2 regions of the Cupriavidus sp. L7L genome follow, and region 1 is predicted to be linked to the other one. Evidence: riboswitches for the same ligand, from Rfam matches in the RefSeq annotation. Region 1 holds a riboswitch; the other holds the start of a gene.
What was found. Region 1 has a riboswitch for glycine ahead of E1J61_RS06905 (D-amino acid dehydrogenase). Riboswitches for the same ligand answer to the same signal wherever they lie in the genome.
Positions count from the first base shown of each region.

Region 2: another riboswitch for glycine. It lies ahead of gcvT (glycine cleavage system aminomethyltransferase GcvT); the one in region 1 lies ahead of E1J61_RS06905 (D-amino acid dehydrogenase).

Region 1 is NZ_SMNY01000007.1:55,564-60,047, reverse strand. Features, by position in the region: gene E1J61_RS06915 (thiolase domain-containing protein) at 1-345, shown strand, start outside; gene E1J61_RS06910 (Zn-ribbon domain-containing OB-fold protein) at 370-768, shown strand; gene E1J61_RS06905 (D-amino acid dehydrogenase) at 899-2,164, opposite strand; glycine riboswitch at 2,219-2,349, opposite strand; glycine riboswitch at 2,350-2,451, opposite strand; gene E1J61_RS06900 (TonB-dependent receptor) at 2,706-4,484, shown strand, end outside.
Region 2 is NZ_SMNY01000048.1:126,353-130,836, forward strand. Features, by position in the region: gene E1J61_RS31790 (UvrD-helicase domain-containing protein) at 154-2,250, opposite strand; gene E1J61_RS31795 (glycine zipper 2TM domain-containing protein) at 2,516-2,746, shown strand; glycine riboswitch at 2,816-2,902, shown strand; glycine riboswitch at 2,924-3,048, shown strand; gene gcvT (glycine cleavage system aminomethyltransferase GcvT) at 3,143-4,270, shown strand; gene gcvH (glycine cleavage system protein GcvH) at 4,370-4,484, shown strand, end outside.

The DNA.
Region 1 (4,484 bases):
ATCAAGTACGCCTCGATCTACGACAGCTTCACCATCACCGTGCTGATGCAGCTGGAAGACCTGGGCTTCTGCAAGAAGGGCGAAGGCGGCAAGTTCGTGGCCGACGGCAACCTGATCTCGGGCGTCGGCAAGCTGCCGTTCAATACCGATGGCGGTGGCCTGTGCAACAACCACCCGGCCAACCGCGGCGGCATCACCAAGGTGATCGAGGCCGTGCGCCAGCTGCGCGGCGAGGCGCATCCGGCGGTGCAGGTGAAGAACTGCGACCTGGCGCTGGCGCAAGGCACCGGCGGCTACCTGGGCTCGCGCCACGGCAGCGCCACCCTGATCCTCGAGCGCGAATAATGAACGATCGCCGGAGCAACTGACATGACGACCCCGCACACTCCCATGGCCTACAAGGCCCCGGACGAACAGCCCGACAACATCGAATTCTGGCAGGCCGCGCGCGAAGGCCGGCTGCTGGTCAAGCACTGCCAGTCATGCGGCAAGACGCACTGGTATCCGCGCACGCTGTGCCCGTTCTGCATGGGCGATACGGTCTGGAAGACCGCCAGCGGCCGCGGCACCATCTACTCGTACAGCGTCACGCGCAAGGCTGGCCCGCAGGCGTATTGCATTGCCTATGTGACGCTGGACGAGGGCGTGACCATGATGACCCATATCGTCGATTGCGATCTCGATGCGGTGCGCATCGGGCAGAAGGTGAAGGTCAGGTTCGCGCCCAGCGTGGATGGGGCGCCGGTGCCGGTGTTTGCGCCGGCCTGAGCGGTTCACGGCGGGCGGTGGCGCTTCACTCCGTGGAGGCTCCCGCCCTCTCCCCCGTTCCTCTCCCGCGAGCGGGAGGGGCTGGGGAGAGGGCCAGCGCTGGCAATAGCGAGGCGCTCAACTGGCAATCTCAAGCCTTGGCAAGTCCCAGCGAGCCCACGCCCGAGACCTTCGGTTCAACCAGCGCCTGCTCCACCACCCCCGCCACCATATCCGCCGTCACCGCCGACAGCGTCCAGCCAAGGTGCCCATGCCCGGTGTTGTAGAACACGCACCGGGCCCGCCCCCGCCCAACACGCGGCAGCATATCCGGCAGCATCGGCCGCAGCCCCGCCCACGGCACCACGCTGCGCGTGCTGACGCCGGGGAAGCACTGTTGCACCCATTCCACCAGCGGCCGGATGCGGTCGGCGCGGATGTCGCGGTTGAAGCCGTTGAACTCCGCGGTGCCGGCCACGCGGAAGCGGTCGTCGCCCAGGCGGCTGGTGACCAGCTTGGTTTCATCGTCGAGCAGGCTGACGGTCGGCGCCGCGGTGCGGCTGCCCGCGTCGTTCAGGTTGACGGTGATGGAATAGCCCTTGACCGGATAGATGTTGACGCGGTCGCCCAGCCCGGCGGCCAGCGCGCGGCTGGCGGTGCCGGCGCAGATCACCGCGCCGTCGAAGGTCGAGGTGGCGCTGTCCGCGCCTTCCTGCACGGTCACGCTGGCGCTGCGGCCATCGGTGGTGACCTTGCGCACGTCCTCGCCGTAGCGGCAGTGCACGCCCATGCGCTCGATGGCGGCGGCCAGGCCGCTGGTGAACTTGTGGATGTCGCCGGTCGAATCGCTTTCGGTGAAATAGCCGCCGTAGTAGGTGCCGGCCAGCGTCGGCTCGATTGCGCGCATTTCCGCCGGCGTTACCGCGCGGCGCTCCAGCCCGCCCTGCGCCAGCAGCGCCGAGACGCGGCCCGCGTGCTCGAAGCCCGCCTTGTCGCGATAGATATGCAGGATGCCTTCGCGCTTGTGGTCGAAGTCGATGCCTTCCTGCGCCGCCCACGCGAACAGGTGCTCGCGCGCCGCGATGGCCAGGCGCGCGGTCTCGATGGTGTTGCGGCGGTAATGCGGGATCGAGGCGATGAACTCGGCGAACCAGCTCAGCTTGTGCCAGCTCGGGCGCGGGTTGACCAGCAGCGGGGCGTCGCTGCGCAGCATCCACTTCAGGCCCTTGATGATGGTGGACCAGTGCGTCCACACCTCGGCATTGGAGGCGGATAGCTGCCCTCCGTTGGCGAACGAGGTTTCCATCGCGGCGTAGCGGTGGCGCTCGAACAGGGTGACGGAGAATCCGCGCCGGGCGAGCGCGTAGGCCGTGGTGACACCGGTGATGCCACCGCCGATGACGGCGATTGTCTTCATGATCTGGCAGTCCAGAAACGTCGGGGTGGGAGCCCGCACGCGACATGCGTGGCGGACGCCCCCTCTGTTCCTGACCTGAGAGATTCACGACAGTCGCCGGTGGTGCCCGGGGGTACCGGTGGCGGGGGCCGCTTGCTCCTTCGGTATGCCGGCTGACGATGGCGGCATTCTTCAGAGTGCTGTGACGCGTGATACCGGTCCTTTTGCCTGAGAGTTTCCGGGGCGGTTGCTCCTTCGGCGCTGTCCGCGGCGGCTGCCGCCGGATCAGTCTCTCCCAGCATCACGTTGGCGCGAACGCCAATCCGCGCAAATCTAGAGACAAAGGCCGCATGTGGATATGCGGGTAAACGCGAATAGAGCCAGGCGTGTTCGCATGGATGGGGCGAGTCGCTTCCGTACCGGCGCGGCGCTATGTCGCACTGCGTCAAGCCGACCCGCCCCCTAGAATGTCAGCACTCGCTACGCGGAGGAAGTGCGCCGTAGCACGAGCCGGATACGGCGCACCGGTCGGGCGAGCCAGAAGAACAGAATAGGTATTCCAGTGAGAAGAAATCGGATTGCGCTGGCCGCGTCGGCCGCGCTGATGGGCCCCGGCATCGCCGGCGCCCAGCCGGATGAACCCGTCAGCGCGCCGCAGCCCTTGCAGGAAGTCGTGGTCTCGGCGAAGCCCGGGCGCGGCGAAACGCCGGCCACGCCGCCCAATACGCCATCGCCCGCCTACGGCATCAGCGCCGCACGCATGGCGGACTTCAACGTGGTCAACACCGAAGACGCGCTCAAGTACGCGCCCAACCTCGCCGTGCGCAAGCGCTTCATCGGCGATATGAACTCGATCATCTCGGTGCGCAGCACCAGCTCGCGCCAGTCGGCGCGCGGGCTGGTCTATGCCGACGGCCTGCTGCTGTCCAACCTGCTGGGCTCCGATTTCACCTTCCCGCCGCGCTGGTCGCTGGTCAACGCCGCCGAGATCGAGCGCGTCGACGTGCTGTATGGCCCGTATTCGGCGCTGTACCCGGGCAACTCGCTGGGCGCGACCGTGCTGATCAGTACGCGCACACCGCAGAAGTTCGAGGGCGATGCCAGCGTGCAGCTGTTCACGCAGCGCTTCAACCTGTACGGCACGCACGACAGTTTCAACGGCGTGCACGCCAACGCCTACGTGGGCGACCGCGCCGGGCCGTTCTCGTGGCTGGTCAGCGTCGACCGGCAGGACAGCAAGAGCCAGCCGCTGAGCTTCTACACCGCGGCGCGCTCCAGCGTGCGGGCGACTTCGGCCGACAAGCCCGTGACGGGCGCCTACTTCGACCAGGACCAGACCGGCGCCGACCGCACCGTGATGGGCGTCAACAGCGAGGGCGTCACGCACACCGTGCAGGACCAGCTCAAGCTCAAGCTCGGCTACGACATCACCAATACCCTGCAGGCGCAATTCACCGCCGCCTACTGGCAGCAGGACCGCTCCAGCGCCACCGGCAGCTACCTGCGCGATGCCGACGGCAACGTGGTGTCGAGCGGCCCGGTCAATATCGGCGGCTTCCGCTACGTGATCCCCGCCAACGCGTTTGCGCCGGGCAATGGCGAGGACGCGCGCTGGCTCTACGGCCTGTCGCTGCGCACGCGCAACGAGACCGGGTGGAATTTCTCCGGCGTGGCATCGCTGTTCGATGTCACCAAGGACATCAGCCGCACCGCCAGCACCGCGGGCAATGGCCCGGGCACGGTGACCTATGGCGACGGCACCGGCTGGCGCACGCTCGACCTGAAGGCCGACTACCGCCCGCAGCAGCTCAAGGGCGGCCACTGGGTCACCCTCGGCTACCACTACGACAACTACCGGCTCAGCAACACCACCTACAACACCTCGGACTGGCAGGCCGCCACCATCTCCGCGTTCAACAACGCCTTTGCCGGCAAGACCGAGACGCAGGCGCTGTACGCGCAGGACGCGTGGTACTTCGCCGAGGACTGGAAGCTGATCCCGGGCGTGCGCTGGGAGCACTGGCGCGCCTATGACGGCAGCCGCAGCCAGCCGGGCGTAGATGTCGCCTACCCGGTGCGCAGCGAGTCCAACTGGTCGCCCAAGCTGGCGCTGGAAAAGGCCATCGGTCAGGACTGGCTGGGCCGGCTGTCGCTCGGCCAGGCCTGGCGCTACCCAACCGTCGCCGAGCTGTTCCAGGGCCGCATCACCGGCACCTCGCTGATCAACAACGATCCCAACCTGAAGCCGGAGCGCTCGTTCTCGAAGGACCTGACCTTCGAACGCACGGTCGACCGTTCGTACTTCCGCGTGTCGGTGTATGAAGACGACATCCGCGATGCG
Region 2 (4,484 bases), on a different contig from region 1:
GTGATATCTGGCGCGGCAAGACCCGGGCAGCCCCTGCCGCCGCAAGCCGCACACCGTGAAAAGCGCAGAGCGGCACAACCGTCATGCTAAGGACAGCGGCGCGCGCGGTCTTGTCGGCCTGGTAGGGTTTTGTATCGGGCTTCGTACCTAAGATCAGCCTGCCGCCGTCTTGCCTGGGCCGCCGAGCAGCGCCTTGAGCGCGCCGAGCCGGTCCTTGGGGCTCATCGCCGGAGTTTCGTCCTTGGGTGCCGGCGCTTCTTCCAGCTTCATCTCGCCGATAAAGCGCGACGGCTGGCAAGAGTACGTCTCTCGCGCGCGCTTGCGCTTCTTGCACCAGCTGATCTGCAGGCTGCGCTGCGCGCGCGTGATGCCGACGTACATCAGCCGGCGCTCTTCCTCGATCTTCTCGTCGGTCATGTCGTCGTCTTCGCGGCAGTGGGGCAGGATGCCCTCTTCCACGCCGACCAGGAACACGTGCGGATATTCCAGCCCCTTGGACGCGTGCAGCGTGGACAGCCGCACGGCGTCGGGATCTTCCTCGCGCCCTTCGAGCATGCTCATCAGCGCCACGGTCTGCGTCAGCTCAAGCAGGTTCTTGCCTTCGCTGCCGAAGCCGTCGGCGTTGTCATAGCCGGTGGCTTCCTCGCCCTCGGCCGCTTCCGGCTTGGTGCCCTTGCGCTTGAGCCATTCGAGGAACTCCAGCGTGTTGGTCCAGCGTGACTGCGCCTGGCGCTCGTCGAAGCTGTCGTACAGGTATGCCTCGTAGTGGATGCCGGCCATCAGGTCGTCGAGCACTTCGGTGGCCGGATCTTTGGCCGCGCGGTCGGCCAGCCGCACCATCGATTCGCAGAACACGCGCAGCGGCTCCAGCTGGCGCGGCTGCAGCTTGCCCTCGATGCCGCCCATCATCGCCGCCTCGAACAACGACACCTTGGCCTGCCCGGCAAACGTGCCCAGCACTTCGAGCGTGGTATTGCCGACGCCGCGGCGCGGCGTGGTGATCGCGCGGATAAAGGCGGGATCGTCGTCGGGATTGGCGATCAGGCGCAGGTAGGCGCAGATGTCCTTGATCTCGGCCTTGTCGAAGAAGCTCTGGCCACCCGACAGCACATAGGGAATGCGCTCGCGCCGCAGGATCTGCTCGAACAGCCGCGCCTGGTGGTTGCCGCGGTACAGGATGGCGTAGTCGCGGAACTGCGCGCGGCGCTCGAACTTGTGCGCCGACAGGCGGAACACCACCGACTCCGCCTCGTGCTCCTCGTCGTTCATCGGGTGGATGGCGATGGGATCGCCCATGCCGTGCTCGCTCCACAGCTTCTTGTCAAAGAGCTTGGGATTGTTGGCGATGACCGCGTTGGCCGCTTCCAGGATGCGCACGGTGGAGCGGTAGTTCTGCTCCAGCTTGATCACCTTGAGGTCGGGGAAGTCGGTCTGCAGCCCGCGCAGGTTGTCCAGCGTGGCGCCGCGCCAGCCGTAGATGGCCTGGTCGTCGTCGCCCACCGCGGTAAAGGCCGGCGCGCGCAGATGCGAGCCCCCCGCCAGCAGCTTGAGCAGCTGGTACTGGCAGGCGTTGGTATCCTGGTACTCGTCGACCAGGAAGTAGCGCAGCCGGTTCTGCCACTTGAGCTGTACCGCTTCGTTGCGCGCGAACAGTTCCGCGGGCAAGCGGATCAGGTCGTCGAAATCCACCGCCTGGTACGCGTTCAGCGTGGCGACGTAGTTGCGGTAGACCAGCGCGGCCTGGTGCTCGTCGGCATTGGCCGCCTGCGCGATCGCGGCCTCGGGGTCGACCATGCCGTTCTTCCACAGCGAGATCGTGCTCTGCACGCCGCGGATCAGCTTCTTGTCGGTGGTGCCGAGCTGCTCCTGGATCAGGCCGAAGCAGTCGTCCGAATCCATGATCGAGAACTGCGGCTTCAGGCCGACGTGTTCCGCCTCCATGCGCAGAATCTGCACGCCCAGCGAGTGGAAGGTACAGACTGTGAGCTGCCTGAGCGGGATGCGCTTGCCCTCGCGCGTGGTCTTGCCTTCCATCAGCTTGCCGATGCGTTCCTGCATCTCCTTGGCAGCCTTGTTGGTGAAGGTGACGGCGGCGATATGGCGCGGCTCGAAGCCCTTGTCTTCGATCAGGTGCGCGATCTTCTGCGTGATCACGCGGGTCTTGCCCGAGCCCGCCCCGGCAAGGACGAGGCAGGGTCCGTCCAGATAGCGGACGGCTTCAGATTGGGCGGCGTTGAGGCCGTGGCTCATGCGCGGGAATGCTTGCGTGGGGTGGTCGGGACGGCGTCGCGCCCTGTACACCACATGGGGCGGCGCCGGACGCAAAGCTAATCATGTTAACACGCTGGGCCGGCCCTGATCAGTCAGCGGGAACCGCTTTTTCCGGGGGCGGGGACGTTACCGAAGTAACACTTGGTAAGTCCCAAAACCGGGCGTCCGGGCCCTCCTCTAACCAGTATGGCGGGATGGCAGACCTGCGTCCCGAACGTACTCAAAGTTACTTTCGGAGCCCATCATGAAAATGCTACGAGCCTTTTCCAAAGCGACGATGGCCGGCATAGCCGTTGCGGCCCTGGCCACCGGCTGTGCCGACATGACACCGAAGCAGCGCAACACGGTCATTGGTGCCGGCGTGGGCGCGGCCGGCGGTGCTGCGTTGACGCACGGTAGTGCCGCAGGCACGCTGGGCGGTGCCGCCCTGGGCGGCGTGGTCGGTAACGTAATGACCGACGACCATCGCCGTTGATAGGGCGAATGGCTGCTGGCGGGGGGCGCCTGCCGCGTTGACAAAGGCAGGGCCCTCCCGTACATTGCGCGCATCCGACCGGGAGAGCGCGCATATCTGCGCCGCCGAAGGGGTATCACCCGAAAACTCTCAGGCACCACGGACCGCTCGGATCGGCATGCAACATGCACACGATGCATGCCGCACTCTGGAGAGCGGCACCCGCCATTCGTGGCGAGCGTGCCCACCGAAGGGGCGCGCGAGGACGGGATTCAACGAATCCGCCTCGTAATCTCTCAGGTATCGAGGACAGAGGGGTCATCCGCCGCAGCGGATTGCTTGGCCATTGGCATAGCGATCGTTGCGGCGGGTGGCCCTTTTTTGTTTTCGCAACCCGACATTGCCCCCGAGGATTCCATGACGCTCCAGGCCACGCCCCTCAACGCCATCCACCGCGCCCTCGGCGCCCGCATGGTCGACTTCGGCGGCTGGGACATGCCGGTCAACTACGGCTCCCAGATCGAAGAACACAACGCCGTGCGCACCGACGCCGGCATGTTCGACGTGTCGCACATGTGCGTGGTCGATCTCAGCGGCCCCAATACCCGCGCCTTCCTGCGCGGCCTGCTGGCCAACAACGTCGACAAGCTGCAGACGCCGGGCAAGGCGCTGTACTCGTGCATGCTCGACGAAAAAGGCGGCGTGATCGACGACCTGATCGTCTATTTCTTTGCCGAGGACCGTTTCCGCCTGGTGGTCAACGCCAGCACCGCGGTCGGCGATATCGACTGGATCCGTGCGCGCAACGACGCCACCGGCAGCGGCGTGACCATCACCCCGCGCCGTGAAGATGTTGCGCCCGCGGGCGCGCAGCCGCTGGCGATCGTCGCGGTGCAGGGGCCTAACGCCCGCGCCAAGGTGTGGAGTACCTTCCCGTCGACCCAGCCTTCCGATGCGCTCAAGCCGTTCAACGCTGTCGTGGTGCAGGACCCCGCACTTGGCGAAGTCATGGTCGCGCGCACCGGCTACACCGGCGAAGACGGCTTCGAGCTGGTGGTGCCGGTGGCCAGCGTCGCCGGCCTGTGGGAAAAACTGAATGCCGCGGGCGTGCGCCCGGCCGGCCTGGGCGCGCGCGACACGCTGCGCCTGGAAGCCGGCATGAACCTGTATGGCCAGGACATGGATATCAGCACCTCGCCGCTGGACGCGGGCCTGGCCTGGACCGTCGACCTGCAGAGCGAGCGCGACTTCACCGGCAAGGCGGCACTGGCCGCGGCCGGCTCGCGCCAGCAATTCCTCGGCCTGATCCTGCGCGACAAAGGTGGCGTGCTGCGCGCCCACCAGAAGGTCATCACCGCCGCCGGTGACGGCGAAATCACCAGCGGCACCTTCAGCCCCTCGCTGTCGCAATCGATCGCGTTCGCGCGCCTGCCGCAGGGCGTGAACGTCGGCGACACCGTGCAGGTGGAGATCCGCGACCGCAAACTCAACGCGACTGTGGTTAAACTGCCGTTTGTGCGTAATGGCAAGGCACTCGTGAGCTAAGGGAAACATCCGCTCACCCAACGGTCGCCCTCGCCTGCCGGCAGCGTTGCCGGGCAGGCATCACCCAACAAGAAACAGATCTGAATCCGGAGAACCTTCATGAATTTCCCCGCCGACCTCAAATACACCGAGTCGCATGAGTGGGTGCGCGTCGAAGCCGACGGCACGCTCACCATTGGCATCACCGACCACGCACAGGATGCGCTGGGCGACA